DNA from 2 places in the Cellulosilyticum sp. I15G10I2 genome. Region 2 is predicted to be linked to the other one. Evidence: a T-box and tRNA genes for the amino acid it is inferred to sense, from the RefSeq annotation. Region 2 holds a T-box; the other holds one or more tRNA genes.
The links. The T-box of region 2 lies ahead of ileS (isoleucine--tRNA ligase). A T-box ahead of a tRNA ligase gene usually reads a tRNA of that ligase, here a tRNA-Ile.
Positions count from the first base shown of each region.

Region 1: it has a tRNA-Ile gene. The T-box ahead of ileS (isoleucine--tRNA ligase) is inferred to sense a tRNA for this amino acid. The anticodon was not compared.

Region 1 covers NZ_FMMP01000016.1:187,610-197,143, reverse strand. Annotated here, with positions in the region: partial or broken rRNA gene BN3326_RS16280 (23S ribosomal RNA) at 1-71, shown strand, start outside; tRNA gene BN3326_RS16275 (tRNA-Asn) at 243-314, shown strand; tRNA gene BN3326_RS16270 (tRNA-Glu) at 347-418, shown strand; tRNA gene BN3326_RS16265 (tRNA-Thr) at 658-730, shown strand; tRNA gene BN3326_RS16260 (tRNA-Ile) at 738-811, shown strand; tRNA gene BN3326_RS16255 (tRNA-Asp) at 838-911, shown strand; tRNA gene BN3326_RS16250 (tRNA-Val) at 960-1,032, shown strand; tRNA gene BN3326_RS16245 (tRNA-Leu) at 1,039-1,124, shown strand; tRNA gene BN3326_RS16240 (tRNA-Arg) at 1,162-1,235, shown strand; tRNA gene BN3326_RS16235 (tRNA-Arg) at 1,284-1,357, shown strand; tRNA gene BN3326_RS16230 (tRNA-Thr) at 1,595-1,667, shown strand; tRNA gene BN3326_RS16225 (tRNA-Ile) at 1,674-1,747, shown strand; gene BN3326_RS16220 (CPBP family intramembrane glutamic endopeptidase) at 1,865-2,548, shown strand; gene BN3326_RS16215 (DUF6062 family protein) at 2,628-3,392, opposite strand; gene BN3326_RS16210 (DNA-3-methyladenine glycosylase family protein) at 3,666-4,541, shown strand; gene BN3326_RS16205 (co-chaperone GroES) at 4,754-5,038, shown strand; gene groL (chaperonin GroEL) at 5,060-6,694, shown strand; gene BN3326_RS16195 (undecaprenyl-diphosphate phosphatase) at 6,784-7,638, opposite strand; gene BN3326_RS16190 (DUF6106 family protein) at 7,846-8,355, shown strand; gene guaB (IMP dehydrogenase) at 8,568-9,534, shown strand, end outside.
Region 2 covers NZ_FMMP01000009.1:142,409-151,942, forward strand. Annotated here, with positions in the region: gene BN3326_RS09290 (FapA family protein) at 1-46, opposite strand, end outside; gene BN3326_RS09295 (lysophospholipid acyltransferase family protein) at 81-809, opposite strand; gene BN3326_RS09300 (nicotinate phosphoribosyltransferase) at 822-2,276, opposite strand; gene BN3326_RS09305 (DMT family transporter) at 2,458-3,384, shown strand; T-box leader at 3,485-3,727, shown strand; gene ileS (isoleucine--tRNA ligase) at 3,783-6,899, shown strand; gene BN3326_RS09320 (HAD family hydrolase) at 7,685-8,338, opposite strand; gene BN3326_RS09325 (metallophosphoesterase family protein) at 8,429-8,881, opposite strand; gene BN3326_RS09330 (cupin domain-containing protein) at 8,926-9,378, opposite strand; gene BN3326_RS09335 (magnesium transporter CorA family protein) at 9,464-9,534, opposite strand, start outside.

The DNA of each region.
Region 1 (9,534 bases), on a different contig from region 2:
TGATAGGTTGGAGCTGTAAGTGTAGTAATACATGTAGGTGACCAATACTAACGGTTCGAGGGTTTGACCTAAAAAACAAGTGACAATAAATCACTTAAAACGGTTAAATGAAAAATAATTTGATTGTGTTTAGTTTTGTGAGTACAAACAATATAGTGCGTTGTTCACAGCAAACTACGTTGTCAAACGCTATTAAAAAGATGTTGACATGCGTCACGACTTTTGATATACTACTCATGCATTCCTCGATAGCTCAGCGGCAGAGCATTCGGCTGTTAACCGAAGGGTCGTAGGTTCGAACCCTACTCGGGGAGTTTAAAGTCTCATGATTAACTTGAGACTGTTAGGCCCATTGGTCAAGCGGTCAAGACACCGCCCTTTCACGGCGGTAACAGGAGTTCGATTCTCCTATGGGTCATTAGCTTAATAAAGCTATAAAAATCAAGTATTAGCAACTTAATATGCCGACGTGGCTCAATTCATGCGAAGACCGCACTTTGGTCTGAGAGGCAGAGATACTCTGTCAAGTGAGACACATCAAGTATATGACAACTTAATACGCCGACGTGGCTCAATTCATGCGAAGACCGGACTTTGGTCTGAGAGGCAGAGATACTCTGTCAAGTGAGACACATCAAGTATATGACAACTTAATACGCCGACGTGGCTCAATTGGCAGAGCAGCTGACTTGTAATCAGCAGGTTATCGGTTCGAGTCCGATCGTCGGCTTAGATATGGACCCTTAGCTCAGTTGGTTAGAGCATCCGGCTCATAACCGGACGGTCCTGGGTTCGAGTCCCCGAGGGTCCATCTAAAATTATTAAGTCAAAATGTTTGGCCCAGTGGTACAGTTGGTTAGCACGCCGCCCTGTCACGGCGGAGGTCGAGGGTTCGAGTCCCTTCTGGGTCGTTAGTGAATAAATAATATTTAACTATTAGGTCTATTCACTGCAAATATGGTCGCTTAGCTCAGCTGGGAGAGCATCTGCCTTACAAGCAGAGGGTCATAGGTTCGAGCCCTATAGCGACCATGATATGCCCGAGTGGCGGAACTGGCAGACGCACAGGACTTAAAATCCTGCGGGACTTACCTCCCGTACCGGTTCGATTCCGGTCTCGGGCATATTTTTTTTGCTTTTTAAAAGCATAATATTTTTAATGTGCGCATAGCTCAGCTGGATAGAGCGTCTGACTACGGATCAGAAGGCCGAGGGTTCGAATCCTTTTGCGCACGTTTTTTCAATTTTATATAAATATTAAATTTAATATATGTTAATACTATGTGCGCATAGCTCAGCTGGATAGAGCGTCTGACTACGGATCAGAAGGCCGAGGGTTCGAATCCTTTTGCGCACGTTTTTTATTGCTTTAAAGTTAATATGTATATAAAACTAAATATGCCGACGTGGCTCAATTCATGCGAAGACCGTACTTTGGTCGAGAGGCAGAGGTACTCTGCCAAGTGAGACACATCAAGTATATGATAAACTAAATACGCCGACGTGGCTCAATTCATGCGAAGACCGTACTTTGGTCGAGAGGCAGAGGTACTCTGCCAAGTGAGACACATCAAGTATATGATAAACTAAATACGCCGACGTGGCTCAATTGGCAGAGCAGCTGACTTGTAATCAGCAGGTTATCGGTTCGAGTCCGATCGTCGGCTTAATATGGACCCTTAGCTCAGTTGGTTAGAGCATCCGGCTCATAACCGGACGGTCCTGGGTTCGAGTCCCCGAGGGTCCATTTATAAAGAACGTTTCTAAAACTATAAAATTAAGCATAAAAACAAGCTATACTATTAAGCTCAATAGTATAGCTTGTTTTAGAATTTAAAATTATTAGGAGAAGATGGTGAAAAGTATGAAGGGAAATACAATAAGAATATGTTTAATAGCTTGTGTAGCATGTATAGGCGGCAGTATGGTTTATAGTTTACAGCAATATATAACGATGAATTACGTGGTGGCTGCAACAGTTAAAATAGTTTTCTTTAGTGCATTGCCTATTGCGTACTGTACATTAGTAGAACATGTGCCTATAGAAGAAGTCCTCTTTCTTAAAGGGGATATAAAGAAGATTAAAACAGCTGTAATGTTAGGAATAGGCGTGGTAGCAGTGATACTTACAACATACGTTATTATGAAAGCCTATATAGACCTAGATTTAATTGCTAGTGAGCTAATGGCAACATCAAGCATTAATGCCAGAACTTTTCCATTTATTGCAGTGTATATTATTTTTGGCAACTCTTTTCTTGAAGAGTATTTCTTTAGGGGATTTATCTTTTTATCACTGTATAATAAAGGATATGAAAAGTTTGCTTATATTTTTTCTGCGCTGCTTTTTTCAGTATATCATGTAGCCATATTTAAAACTTGGTTTAGTATGCCTATTATGGCTCTTATACTTATAGGACTATTCGGTGGAGGGCTTATTTTTAATTATTTAGATACTAAAACAAATAGCATTCTTAATTCATGGACAGTGCATATATTCGCAGATATAGCTATTATTTTAATTGGTATTAAGATGTTTTATCTATAGCAGATAAGTCTCACTCATATTATAGCAGAGCATAAAGTAAGGCACACTAATCTAGTATGCCTTACTTTTATTATAGCGTCTATTTTTCTTTAAAAGGTGGATCTTGTACATAAATACCGGCAAGCTTTTGAATACCGCGAGGGATAGCGTCTTTAGATGTTTTCCAGTCAGCGTTACTATTTTTATAGTCATATTTATCTATAAACCAAGAAATATCCTTTTCTATTCTTTTTAGATTTTCTTCCATCATGTTAAATAAAATGGGATAAAAGACTTCTTTTTCTTTATTTGAAAATTTTATATCAGAAAGTGTTAATATATCTCCAAAATGAGAAATGCAAAACCCTTTACAATTCATAAAGAGTTGTTTGAAATCTTCGCTATGCGTTAGAAGGTGAAAAAAGGTATCCATATATCTTTTAAAGTTTTTATCAATAGAATCACATACATAACAACTTTTATTTTGATCTTTGATCCAATCACTAAGAGCACTATTGGAAGGTTCTTCTAAAGATCTTGTCTTTTTAAACTTGGACAAGAAGCCAGAATGAGAGGGGGCATAAGTAGCTATTTTTTTCTTCAAACCTTTTTGGAGCTGCACGTAGTGGGTGTGTAGCATAAGTGCCATGCCAAGACGATTGCCATACTCATACATTTTTTTATAATGTTCTTTGCAAAACCCCATATGATCTGTTTTTTCTCTAATATCATCTTCCATATAAGCACAGCCTAGTATAAAAGAAAGGGTATCTTGCTCTAGTTTGCGCTTTATAAAGCAAAAAGGACATTCATCTTCTGCTTTAAAAGCATCTGTTAAAGGAATAGTATAAATCGTATCTTTCATATAAAACTCCCTTCTGCTTATTTTATATTATAGATTCCACATTTTAAACTTTAACTTATTAACGATGTTATTTAATGTGAAATTATTCAGAGAAACAAGATTATAGTAATGAATAAACTCAGGTTTATAGGTTGTTTCTCTATATATTATAACATATTAAGAGTATAAAATATAAAAATTTTCACATTATAACTTTTAAGGCTATCAAATAAAGCAGGGAGTAGGTATAATAAAAATAATATCAAAGAAGTCAAGTGAAAAGGGCGTGTAAACATGAAAAATGTTGTAATGCTGGAGAATGTAGACTATTTTGACATAAGGCAGATCTTGGAAAGCGGACAAGTATTTCGATTTGAAAAAATATCAGACAGTAGTTATTTATTAAATGCAAAAAATAAGATTATCAAAATAATCCAGCAGGAAGACAGTAACAGCGTACTTGTGCACAATACTAATCTTGGTGAACTAGAAGAAATATGGAGTAGATATTTAGACATTACTACAGACTATAAAGATATTGTACAAAAGCTTTCTCAAAAGGATGACTATATGTCACAAGCTATAGCGTTTGGCAGTGGGATAAGAATTCTTAAACAAGACCCTTGGGAGATGCTTATATCTTTTATCTTGTCTCAAAATAAAGCCATTCCGCACATTAAACAATGCATAAGAAATATAGCACAGCAATTTGGCTTACCTATCGATGAATATGATGAATATGGTAAAGCTTATTATACCTTTCCTACACCTGAACAGCTATCTCATGCAAAAGAAGAAGATTTAAGAGCATGTAAGGTTGGTTTTAGAGCACCCTATATTTTAGATGCTTGCCAAAAAGTCTTAAATGGAGAACTTATTTTAAATGACCTTTATCTTCTCTCAGCAGAAGAAGCTAAAGAAAAACTTATGCAAGTAAAAGGTGTAGGCCCTAAGATTGCAGATTGTATATTATTATTCGCTTATTCAAAAACAGAGGTTTTTCCTACAGATGTATGGATTAAAAGAGTAATAGAAGGGATATACTTTAAAGGCAAAGATGTAAATTTATCTGAAATACAAAGCTTTGCAAAAGAGTACTTTGGAGACTTAGCAGGCTATGCACAGCAGTATTTATTTTTTTATGGAAGAGAAAATAATCTTTTTAAATAATAAAATAAAAACGAGTGAAAAAGGCTAAAAACAAAAGAAAATAAAAGAAATTTAATCAAAAGTGATTAAAAAATATTAAAATCGTAAAAAATTACATTTGCATAAATGTAATTTATACCATAATATTATAAATATGATTAGCACTCTATCAAAGTGAGTGCTAACAAAACCACAAAAATTATTTATAACTATATAAAAGGAGGTCTTTCTTAATGAATTTAAAACCATTAGCAGATCGAGTTGTTATCAAACACCTTGAAGCTGAAGAAAAAACAAAATCAGGCATTATCTTAACAGGTACTGCAAAAGAAAAACCACAAGAAGCTGTTGTAGTAGCAGTAGGACCTGGTGGCATTGTAGATGGTGAAAAGGTAGAAATGCAAGTTAAAGTTGGAGATAAAGTGATTTACTCTAAATATGCAGGTACAGATGTAACAGTAGATAAAGAAGAATACGTTATCGTTAAGCAAGGCGATATTTTAGCAATTGTAGAATAATTAAAGGGAGGCAATATAAAAATGGCAAAGCAAATTCGTTTTGGAATAGAAGCTAGAAAATCACTTCAATCAGGAGTAGATCAATTAGCAGATGCAGTAAAAGTAACTTTAGGACCAAAAGGTCGTAATGTTGTATTAGATAAATCATATGGTATACCTCTTATTACAAATGATGGAGTATCTATAGCAAAAGAAATAGAACTCGAAGATCCATTTGAAAATATCGGTGCACAACTTGTAAAAGAAGTTGCAACAAAAACAAATGACGTAGCAGGAGACGGTACAACAACAGCGACAGTACTTGCTCAAGCTATGATCACAGAAGGGCTTAAAAATGTTGCAGCAGGTGCAAATCCAATTATTATTCGTCGTGGTATGCAAGCAGCAACTCTTGTAGCAGTTGATGCTATTAAAGGCATGAGTAAACCTGTAGACAGTAAAAATCATATCGCAAGAGTAGCTGCTATTTCAGCAGGTGATGATGAAGTAGGAAATCTCATTGCTGATGCTATGGAGAAAGTATCTAATGATGGTGTAATCACTGTAGAAGAATCAAAAACAATGATTACTGAGTTAGATGTCGTAGAAGGTATGCAATTTGACAGAGGTTATTTATCTGCTTATATGGTAACAGATACAGAGAAAATGGAAGCTGTTATGGAAAATCCATATATTTTAATTACAGATAAAAAAATCACTAATATTCAAGAAATTTTACCAGTCCTTGAGCAAATTGTTCAAACAGGCGCACGTCTTCTCATTATTGCAGAAGATGTAGAAGGTGAAGCTTTATCTACATTAGTAGTTAATAAACTACGTGGTACATTTAACTGTGTGGCTGTTAAAGCACCAGGCTTTGGAGATAGAAGAAAAGAAATGCTTCAAGATATTGCAACACTTACAGGTGGAACAGTAATATCAGAAGAAGTAGGTCTAGACCTTAAAGAAGCTACGGTAGAACACTTAGGCCGTGCAGCAAGCATCAAAGTAAACAAAGAAAACACAGTTATTATAGATGGTGCTGGAGATAAAGAAGATATCAAAAACAGAGTATCTTTAATTCGTCGTCAAATAGAAGAAACAACATCAGATTTCGATAGAGAAAAACTTCAAGAAAGACTTGCGAAACTTGCAGGTGGTGTGGCAGTGATCAAAGTTGGGGCTGCTACAGAAACTGAAATGAAAGAAAGAAAACTTCGTATAGAGGATGCGCTTGCAGCAACCCGTGCAGCAGTAGAAGAAGGTATTATTGCTGGTGGTGGAAGCACCTATATTCATATTATTAAAGAAGTTGAAAAACTTATTGCTGATAAATCAGGAGACGAAAAAACAGGAGTACGTATCATCTTAAAAGCACTAGAGTCTCCACTTCGTCAAATCGTATCTAATGCAGGTCTTGAACCAGCAGTTATTATCAATAAAGTTAAAGAACTTCAAAAAGGAATGGGCTTTAATGCACTTACAGAAGACTATGTAGATATGATCGAAGGCGGCATTATTGACCCAACTAAAGTTGTAAGAAGTGCTCTTCAAAACGCTACATCAGTAGCAGCTACATTCTTAACAACAGAGTGTATTGTAGCAGATATTAAATCAAATGAACCAGCTATGCCAGCAGGTGGTATGGGCGGCATGGGCGGTATGGGGATGATGTAATTTAACATCAACCATTATTCGCACAAAAATTAATTATATAAATGAAGAGTGTCCACAATACTTTGTGGACACTCTTCATTTATTAAAGATTATATTGGGATAAAAAGTCCAAAGGCCCCAAGCGCCAGTACAATAAAAGCAAAGATCATTCTATAAACTGCAAAAATTTTCATAGGCTTTTTCTTTAGGTAATTTAAGAAGCTATCAATAACAATCAGTGCGACAATAAAAGAAACTACAAATCCAATTGCCAGAGAAGCCCATTCCATTATGGAAAGCTTAGCTCTCATCTCAAGTATATTAAGTAAGCTTTGTCCAAACATGACCGGGATAGCAAGAAAAAATGAATACTCAGCAGCTGCAACGGTTGAGAAGCCAGCTACCCAGCCCCCTATAATAGTAGAAGCTGATCTTGACATACCAGGAATAATAGATAAAACTTGAAATAGTCCTACAACAAGTGCTTGCCAAGGTTTGATAGGTGTATCTGAAAGGGACCGGTTATCATTGATTCGAAGCTTACTCTCGGCATAAATCATCCATATCCCACCTATAAATAAGGCACAGGCTACTACAAGCGGATTAAATAACTTTTCTTTAATGAAGTCATTATATTTGATACCTATTATACCTGCAGGAATACAAGAAATAAGAATCATTGTCCAAAAATAAATACCACTTTTAGCAAGCACAGTTTTTTTGCCAGGAAATAGATTTTGTATTGTATCTATTATTTTGGCACGATACAATACAACGACAGCAAGAATAGCACCAAGCTGGATGACCATATTAAACATATCCACATAATCTTTATCGGCATTGTTATAAAATTTAAGTAAATTAGAAAAAATAATAAGATGGCCCGTAGAAGATACAGGCAGAAATTCTGTTATACCTTCGATTACACCAAGAACTGCAGCTTTTAAAGCGAAAAGTAAATCCAAAATCATATCCTCCTCACGAATAATACATTTTTTAGCAGACTAGCTTATTATCAGTTTATGAAAACAAGCTATATATTTATTACTTTATTATAACACTGAATTAGAAATATAAAATAAAATCGAATAAATGTTGAAAAAACAACAGTTTTATAGTATTTTTAATATAAGTGAGATTATAAAATCTAGAGGAGCAGAGAGGAAAGTATTATGGCAGAAATTTTTAAGGAATACCTTGTTAAACAAACTAAATCAAATATGGATAATTTGGCTCAGACAGGAATTGTACTAGGAGCAGTCATTATTGCTGGCGCAGCATTTTTATTCGGAGGACAATTGATAGGGCCTATTCTTATTTTAGGTGTTTTATTTGGAGCAGCAGCCTTATTTAGCAAGTTTAATAAGGAGTATGAATATATCTTAACAAATAATGAGTTGGATATAGATGTAATCTTTAACCGGTCAAAACGCAAAAGAGTGCTTACTATTAATATGAAAGCTATAGAAATTATGGCGAGTATTCATGATGACAGGCGTAAATCAGAGCTCCAAAAAGGGAATAAGGTTATTAATGCAAGTGATGGTAAAAATGGGGCAAATACTTATGCTATTATCACCTCAAAAGACGGTACACTGTATAAAATACTTATTACACCTAATGAAGCTTTTCTAAATGAACTGCATAAACAGGCACCTCATAAGGTGTTTAAAAAAATATAAGCTATAAGTTTTTTATAGCTTATATTTTTTTACAGGTTTTAAATATAAAAGAGTTAAGAAAAATACAAAATAAACAATTATTTTAAGGATTAGTAAGATATCTTGACAACATATAAAGAGATATGGTAAAGTGTACAAAAACTCATATTTATGTTTAAATGTTCGGTTTTACGCCACTCTAAATAATCAACATATCTCCAGGAGGCTAACACATGTCAAAGATATTAAAAGAAGGTATCACATTTGACGATATCTTACTTGTACCTAATTATTCCAACATATTACCAAAGGACGTTACTTTAAACACAAAGCTTACAAAAAACATTACTATTAATATTCCTCTTATGAGTGCAGGCATGGATACAGTAACAGAAGCAACTATGGCTGTTGCAATAGCACGTCAGGGCGGTATTGGCATTATCCATAAGAACATGTCTATTAAAGAGCAAGCCGATGAAGTAGACAAAGTAAAACGTTCAGAAAATGGTGTTATAACAGACCCATTCTTTTTATCTCCAGAGCATTTTGTGTATGAAGCTAATGAACTTATGGCAAAATACAGGATATCCGGAGTCCCTATCACAGAAGGTTCTAAATTAGTAGGTATTTTAACAAATCGTGATCTTCGTTTTGAGACCAATCATAATCGTAAAATTAAAGAAGTGATGACAAGCAAAAACCTTATTACAGCACCAGAAGGAACTGATCTTCTTCAAGCTAAACAAATTTTAGCTGATCATCGTATTGAAAAACTGCCTATTGTAGATAGTGAAGGTAATCTAAAGGGATTAATTACGATTAAAGATATAGAAAAGGCAATTATGTATCCTCACTCAGCAAAAGATTCTCAGGGAAGACTTTTAGCAGGGGCAGCAGTAGGCGTTACTGGAGATGTATTAGAACGCGTAGACGCACTTGTAGCAGCCAAGGTCGATGTCGTTACAGTAGATACGGCTCATGGCCATTCACAAGGCGTTATGGATACAGTTAGAAGTATCAAGGCAAAATATCCGCAGCTTCAAGTTATAGCCGGGAATGTAGCGACAGCAGAAGCAACACTAGCACTTATTGATGCGGGGGCAGATGCTGTTAAGGTAGGGATTGGACCAGGTTCTATTTGTACAACCCGTGTTGTAGCTGGAGTTGGAGTACCACAGATCACAGCAGTAGAAGACTGTG
Region 2 (9,534 bases):
TAGCACTATCTATACTATTATCAATACCACTTTGATGTTCTGACATATGACTCACCCCCATTAATCTTATTTAACTGCAGCTACTCAAATGTAATAGATTGCAGTAAATCCTGCACAATCCCTTGTATATACTGAGGTAATTTTTTAAGTGTCTCTTCTTCTAATTCCTCTTGATAAATAGCTTCGCCAATATTAACGTAAACCTTGCCTTTTTGAACACTTTTCTTTTCCTCAAACACCTTATAAGTATCCTGAAGAGCTATTGGAATAATAGGCACCTTCGTTTTAGTTGCCAGCTTAAAACTGCCTTCTTTAAATTCCTTGAGTGCTTTGCCATGAGCCCTTGTTCCCTCTGGGAATATTACGACTGACTGTCCTCCTTTAAGTTCACTAATTCCCATCATAATTGCCTTTAACGACTGCCTTAGGTCTTCTCTATCTATATAAATACAACCTAAAGCATCGAACCATTTTTCAACAAGAGGCATTTTTGCTACTTCTTTTTTACCTATAAATATCAAAGGATCTTCTATCAGACTTACAAGTGTAACAATATCAAAAATACTTTTATGATTTGCCACATAAAGCACTGGGCCCTTTTGGGGCAAATTTTCTTTACCTTTAACCTCTACAGTTATGCCTCCTGCTTTTAGCATATCCTGCGAAAGCTTTTGAACAATCTTATAAATATGGGCTCTGCTTACTTTTTTATCATATTTTAAATTACCATACCTATACTTTTTTCTTTCTCCCATACTGGTGATGTAATTAATGATCATAGTATTTAGAACCTTTATACTGCCAAGCATATAGACCACCCCTTAGTCTTTTTTATAATCTTCTAACATCCTCTCTTTAAGTGCATATAACCCGTCGGATAACACAACTGACATAATTTGAGGATTAATAAGCCTTTTATACTCATCCCAAAGTGTATCAAGCTCCCGTGCGGCATATTCCTTAATTGCCATTACTGACGGCGATTCATATACTTTATTGCCGCTTCTAAATATAGGAACTAAAAGTTCTCTTACTTCATACGTATTAGCCTTAAGCTTCATTTTTTTCCATCTTGCATGGGCATCAAGTAATGTCAGTGGTTTCGCTGCATCAAATACTTCTTCTTCTAAAGCTATAATATCAGTTTGGATCTTTCGTGTAGCTTTATCATAGATCCTAACAACTTTTTTGACACCTGGATTAGTAACTTTTTCTGGATTATCAGAAACTTTTATCTTAGGAATATTTATACCATTTTTACCTATTTCTGCTGATAATTTATAAATCCCGCCAAACGACGGGCAATCTGATGAAGTAATGAGGTTTGTACCTACTCCCCATAAACTTATCTTAGCGCCTTGTCTCTTCAGGTCTGTAATCAGCAGTTCATCCAGATCGCAAGAAGCGCTTATAATAGCCTGTGTATGCCCAGCGTCATCCAACATACGTCTTGCTTTTTTTGATAAATAAGCTAAATCTCCGCTGTCTAGGCGTATACCATACGCTTTTGAATGAATCCCTTGTGCTTTCATTTCATCAAATACTTTGATAGCATTAGGCACTCCTGATTCTAGTGTATCGTACGTATCTACTAACAAAATACATTTATTAGGAAACAGTTTTGCATAGGCTCTAAAAGCATCTATTTCAGCGTCAAAACTCATAACCCAGCTATGGGCATGAGTTCCGGCTATAGGGATATTAAACATTTGTCCAGCAAGTACATTAGAGGTAGCACTACATCCTCCAATAACAGCAGCTCTTGCGCCATAAAGACCAGCATCAGGTCCTTGTGCTCTTCTTAGTCCAAATTCAAGCACCGGATCCCCCTCTGCAGATTTTACTACTCTCGCTGCCTTTGTAGCAATCAGACTTTGATGATTAACTATATTCAGAAGGGCAGTCTCAACAAATTGGGCTTCAAAAATAGGCGCTTTTACTCTTAGGAGAACTTCTCCTGGAAAAACAACTGTACCTTCCTCTACTGCATCAATATCTCCTGTAAACTTAAAATTCTTTAAATACTCTAAGAAATCTTTTTTAAATAAGTTCAAGCTCTCTAAATAGCTAATATCTTCTTCACTAAAAGATAAATTTTCAATATAATCTATTGTTTGGGCAAGTCCTGCACATAGTGCATAGCCATTTTTTGATGGATTTGTTCTATAAAAAAGATCAAATACTACTTCATGATTGTTAACATCATTTTCATAATAGCCTTGCATCATGGTGAGTTGATATAAATCTGTTAATAATGTTAAATTTCTCGTACTCATGCGGCAATCTCCTATCTTTGACTCATACTATGAGTTGTATTATACTGTAGCAATACGCTATATCAGTATTCTATAAATAGTATTATACCATATTTCGTCATTTTTAAGTAAACACTTGAGTAATATGGCTAAATATTTTCAAATATTCAATAAAGGACTTTGGATTTTTAGGAGACGTAATATGTTAAAAAACAAACTACACAGTAGCAACATTATGTTAATTACCCTGATAGCCGTTTTATGTAATATTTTATGGGGAACCCCCTTCCCAGTACTTAAAATCATTTATAAAGATATGGGCATTATAAGCAGCAACTTAGCTGATAATATTACCTTTATTAGTTTAAGATTTCTTCTGGCAGGCCTTTTACTGTTTATATTTGGTTTATTGACTGGTGCCCCTTTATTTAAGATCCGTAAATCTCAAATAAGGCTTATTGTCACTTTAGGTATCTTTAATACTACCTTACAATATTTCTTCTTCAATATAGGAGTTAATAATACTACAGGTATCAAAGCTTCAATCCTTGCACAGATCTCCATATTTTTCTCAATTTTACTTGCTCACTTTATCTATCAAAATGATAAATTAAGCCTAAAAAAAGTATTGGGACTCTTACTAGGTTTTGGTGGTCTTATACTTGTTAATCTAGATAAGAGCAGCGAAGGGCTACTACGTTTTTCTATCCTCGGAGAAGGTTTTATGATATGCTCTGGTCTTGTCAGTGCATTTGCTATGTTGATTGCTAAAAAAATAGGTAAAGACCTGCCTTCTTTAGTATTCACCTGCTGGCAGATGCTTGTTGGGTCTATTTTACTATTTCTAGTTGGTCTTGGGATGGGCGGTAACCCTCTTTCTTTGCACTTCACACCGCTTTCAATTGGCCTACTATTTTATTTAGCACTTGTCTCAAGCGTCGCCTTCTACCTATGGTACGCCATTTTACAGCACCGCAAAATCAGTGAACTGGCCATGTTCAAATTTATCATCCCCGTAACCGGCAGCGTTCTCACTGGCCTCTTCATCCCCGGCGAGACATTGTTGCCCGTTCATTTCATCTCACTCTTACTAGTCTCCGCCGGCATTATAATAGTAAATAGGAAGTAAGTGATAGTATTAAATGTTGGTTGAATTTACTAATCTTCATTTACCCCTTTACAAGTCGTCCATTTAAATTTATAATGTTGTCTATATAAAATTTTATAACTTAAACACAGTGAAAAGGAAAAGTACTATTTTTGATGCGTTTTCAGCGAGTGGGGTTGGTGCAAGCCCATACGATAGAAAATACGAAAAATCCCCTTGGAGTGGCAGACCGAAATCAAGTAGGCTCTGACGGAATCCTACCGTTACTTATTAGGAAAGGTATAACGAGCGGTTTCTCTATAAGAGAGGCAAATCAGGTGGTACCGCGGAAGATATAGTAACTAACTACTCTTTCGTCCTGTTAATGGATGGAGGAGTTTTTTCATGTTTACATTTAATTACAATTTAGGAGGCAAAGTATGTACAAAAAGGTAGATACCAACCTGAACTTTGTGGATAGAGAACTCGATGTCCTGAAGTTTTGGAAGGAACATAATGTATTTGAAGATTCTATAAACGCCCGTACTGACGGACCAACTTTTACTTTTTATGATGGTCCTCCAACAGCAAACGGCAAACCTCATATCGGCCATATTTTAACCCGTGTTATTAAGGACCTTGTGCCACGTTATAAAACAATGAAAGGCTACAAAGTACTTCGTAAAGCTGGCTGGGATACCCACGGGCTTCCTGTAGAGCTTGAAGTTGAAAAACTTCTTGGCATCAGTGGCAAGCCTGAAATTGAAAAATATGGTGTTGAGGACTTTATTACTAAATGTAAAGAAAGTGTATGGAAATATCAAAGTGAATGGGAAAAGATGTCTGACCGTGTAGGCTATTGGGTAGATATGGATGATCCTTATGTAACTTACCATAATAATTATATCGAATCTGTATGGTGGTCTCTTAAACAAATCTGGGACAAGGATCTTATTTATAAAGGTCACAAAATTGTTCCTTACTGCCCTCGTTGCGGGACTTCTCTGTCTTCTCACGAGGTAGCTCAAGGCTACAAGGATATCAAAGATGCCACTGCAGTTGCTAAGTTTAAAGTAAAAGATGAAAACAGCACCTATCTTCTCGCATGGACAACCACCCCTTGGACACTTCCATCAAACGTAGCACTTTGTGTACATCCTGAGCACACTTATGTAAAAGCTGAATTTGATGGTAATAAATACATCCTGGCCGAATCTTTAGTGGCTTCTGTCCTTGGTGAAGGCGCCTGTGTTTTAGAAACATTTCCTGGCAAAGAACTTTGCGGCTTAGAATACGAACCTCTTTTTGACTTTGTAAAACCAGAGAAAAAAGCATGGTTTGTCGTATCTGATACGTATGTAACTCTTACAGATGGTACCGGAATCGTTCATATCGCTCCTGCCTTTGGTGAAGATGATGCAAAAGTAGGGCGTGAAAATGACCTTCCTTTTGTTCAGCTTGTTAACGAACAAGGTTACTTTACACCTGAAGTAGACTTATGGCAAAATATCTTTGTTAAAGATGCAGATAAACATATCCTTAAATGGCTAGGTGAAAATAATAAATTATTTAAATCTGAACCTTATGAACACAGCTATCCTCATTGCTGGAGATGTGATACACCGCTTTTATATTATGCCCGTGATACATGGTTTATCTCTATGACAAAGGTGCGTTCTGCCCTTGTTAAAAATAACAATACTGTTAACTGGCTTCCGCCATCAATTGGTGAGGGACGTTTTGGCAACTTCCTTGAAGGCGTTATCGACTGGGGACTTTCTCGTTCCCGTTATTGGGGTACCCCTCTTCCTATTTGGGAATGTACATGTGGCCATAAACACATGATTGGCAGTATAGAAGAGCTAAAATCAATGAGCTCAGACTGTCCTGATGAAATTGAACTTCATAAACCTTATATTGATGCAGTTCACCTTAACTGTCCAAAATGTCAAAAAGAAATGACAAGAGTTGAAGATGTTATTGACTGTTGGTATGACAGTGGGTCTATGCCTTTTGCACAATGGCACTATCCATTTGAAAACAAAGAGATCTTTGATGATAATTATCCAGCAGACTTTATCTCAGAAGCTGTAGATCAGACCCGTGGCTGGTTCTACACTTTGATGGCTATTTCAACACTAATCTTTGATAAATCGCCTTACAAAAATGTTATTGTTTTAGGACACGTGTGTGATAAAGAAGGTCAAAAAATGAGTAAGCATAAAGGGAATGTAGTAGACCCTTGGAGTGTACTTGATGCACAAGGCGCCGACGCTGTTCGTTGGTATTTCTATTCAGCAAGTTCGCCATGGCTTCCTAGCCGCTTTGGTTCAGAAAATGTAAGCGAATCTCAAAGAAAGTTTATGGGTACATTATGGAATACTTATGCCTTCTATGTGCTTTATGCGAACATTGATGCTTTTGACCCAACACAATATACATTAGATTATGCTTCACTTAATATGATGGATAAATGGGTGCTTTCAAAATTAAATACACTTGTTAAAGATGTGGATGAACATCTTGAAAACTACCGTATTTTTGAAGCTTCTCGTATTATGCAGGACTTTGTAGATGATTTATCTAACTGGTATGTGCGCCGCTCCCGCGAAAGATTCTGGCAAAGTGAAATGCCTCAAGATAAGATTAATGCTTACATGACACTTCACACAGTACTTGTTACACTTGCTAAAATCTCAGCACCATTTGTACCATTTATGTCAGAACAAATCTATCAAAATCTTGTTAGAACTGTAGATACATCAGTGCCTGTCAGTGTTCATCTTTGTGATTTCCCAACATTTAATGAAACAATGATCGATACAGCACTTGAAAATTCTATGGAACAAGTCCTTCAAATCGTTGTACTTGGCCGCAGCTGCCGTAACGAATCTAATATCAAAAATCGTCAGCCTATCGGCACCATGTATGTAGGAGCTTCAGAAGTACTTACTCCGGAATTCATTGAAATTATTGCTGAAGAGTTAAATGTTAAAAACGTGGAGTTTAAAACAGATGCCAGTGAATTTATCACTTATAGCTTTAAACCTCAAATGCGTACTTTAGGACCAAAATATGGTAAGCTCCTAAATGCAATCAGAACAGCCCTTATGGCGCTTGATGGTTCAAAAGCTATGGATGAACTTAATACAAATGGTACATTAAAACTATCCCTTGAAGGTGAAACAATTGAGCTTTCAAAAGAAGATTTACTCATTGACATTGCACAAAAAGGTGGTTTTGTATCCGCAGTTGACAAAGGCTATACAGTCGTTATTGATACAAACCTTTCAGAAGAACTTTTAGAAGAAGGTTTTGTAAGAGAAATCATATCTAAAATACAAACCATGAGAAAAGAAGCTGATTTTGAAGTACAAGATCATATCTTAGTTGCTTATTCTGGCAATGAAAAAATTGCTTCTATTCTAACTAAAAACAATGAACTTGTTGCTCAGGAAGTACTTGCAAACAGTGTATCTGAAGGCACTTTAGATGGGTATACAAAAGAATGGAAAGTAAATGGGGAAACTGTTACGTTTACTGTAAAAAAAGCTTAATAGGCTTACTCATAGAAAGAAGAGGATATTCATAATCTGAATATCCTCTTCTTTCTATTTCAATATTTTTTATACTTATATGTTTTATATGTGGTTCGCGAGTGGGGCGAGAATATTTTTCGTCTCTCCCACCTACCCACCACACTGTCCGAAAACTACTGCATATAGCAGTATATCGGGTATCTTTATAATTGAAGTCCTGATATTAGGTCCGCTTGGCAGGCAGGAGATATTTTTTGTCTTTCCCGCCTTCCCACCGCCATACCCGAGTCAAGTCAAAAAACATCTCCTGCCTACCTCGCTATGCTCTATTATAGATAAGCTTATGAATAAGAAAAAAATATCTATAAGAAACAAATTCAGTTGATTTTATAGGATTTGAAAACCCTACAATTTCAACTGAATCTGAATAAAACATGCTATACTAAGATAGTTGCAGACTGTCTGCAAATTAATTCAAGCCTAAATAATTCAAAATCCAGCAGGGGAGATTTTAGGGTTCGGAAGTTGCCTCTGGAGTATTTCGTGAAGAAAATCTTGGTGGTTTTTTCAAATGGTACTTAGGGAGACTGTTTGAGCGGTCATTATCAAATTTGATAATGCGCGAGTTTCGACCGTTCATTTGAAAAAAGCGCCTAGATTTTTAGAAATACGCAAGCGAGCAACTGGAGAACCCTAAAATTCCCCTGCGTACCTCATATAGATACTTGAATTATAAAATTCTTCACTGTCTTTCTAAAATCTTATTGGATATGGCCGGTAGATATAAGGGCGCTCATCCTACTTTATAGCAATATTTCAGTTAATTCTTTAATATTACTCGCTAAATAAGTAGCTCCTGCGCTTGTAAGTTCCTCATAATCTCCATAACCGTATAAAACCCCAATAGAGTCAATACCCACTTCTTTTGCACCTAGTACATCGTATCTCCTGTCACCTACCATGACTACATTATTTAAGTCAGATATATTATTTTGTTCTAATGCATACTTAATCACTTCATTTTTATTAGAACGTGTACCATCTAGTTCACTGCCACTTATAAAAACAAAGTACTGGCTTATATTAAAATGTTCAAGAATACGCTCAGCAAAAACTGTCGGTTTTGAAGTTGCTACAAGGAGCGTTTTGCCGCTTTCGACTAGTTTATGTAATAAGCTGCTCATGCCACTATAAAGGTTATTTTCAAAAATACCCGTCTCTTTAAAATACTCTCTATACTTTTCTATAGCTTCAAGTGCATTTTGTTCATCAAAATGATAGTAATCCATAAATGAGTCCTTAAGAGGTGGTCCAATAAAAGGGGTTAAACTATCAAGATTCGTAACGTCAATACTAAAATGTCTGAGAGCATATTGAACTGATTTTGTTATACCAAGCTTTGGATCAGTTAAAGTTCCATCTAAGTCAAATAAAATATACTGATATGTTTTTTGCATATTAACTTCCTCTCAAATTATCCTCTTATAATAAATATTTTGCATCAGATGTATGTTTATCATATCATATTTATAGCAATCTATCAAATTTCAGTCTATGAGCGGCTCTACTTGCACCATACCATCTATTAATTCTAAAATCATAGCAGTGGCCGGCCTCCCAAAACGCTTAGGCCCAGCGCCTCCTGGATTAAGATAAAATATAGCTTCTCTTATTTCTTCTTTATAGATATGAGAATGTCCACTTATTACAATGTCTATGTGACCCTTTTCGAATTTTTGCTGACTAGTTTTTAAATCGTGAATCATATAAACTCTCTTTTGATTAACCTCAGTCCATATTTCATTCGGAAACTTCTTAGTCCATTCATCTTTATCATTATTGCCCCTGACAGTAATAACAGGCGCTATTTCTGCAAGCTTATCTATAATCTCTTCTTTTCCTATATCTCCCCCATGAAAAATAAGCTCACAGCCTTTAAATGCTTGTATGAACTCTGATCTTAAAAGTCCATGGGTATCTGAAATGATGCCTATTCTCATTATCTTACCCCCTCTTATTTTCACCTGACATCTCCCAACATTCCTTACCTAGTTAATTTCATAATAACTTCTTGATACTCTGGATATTTTTGCATCAATTCCTCTCTTTCAAAGAGTTCAAATCCTTCAAATGTAAAGCCAGGTGCTACCATACACCCCACTAAGGAAAATCCTTCCTCATTTTGAGCTGATCCAAAAATACTTCCTCTTGGTACAAGGACTTGCGGCATCTCTCCCTTTGCTATATCTAGCCCTAATTGCTGCTCTATCAGCTCTCCTCTAGCATCTATCATATAAATGGTTAGGGCTGATCCCGCATGATAATACCATAACTCATCTGATTGCAGCCTATGAAAGTGTGATACTTCCCCTTGCTCTAGCAGAAAATAAATACTGCTCCAAGCCCCGATATCTGATACAAAACACTCTTTATAATATCCCCCTTCTATATGTGGCATCATTTCTAATTTATCTATAAAATAACTTGCTGTATACATAAGCCCATCTCCTTTAAATTTCATGCTATTTTTACGCAGTTTTCCTATTTCATATGCAAAAAGTGAGGCAATATTTGCCCCACCTTTAAAATAACTTTCTTTTTACCATAAATAATGTAAGTATTATGGTTATTACTATAGAGATTACAATAATTA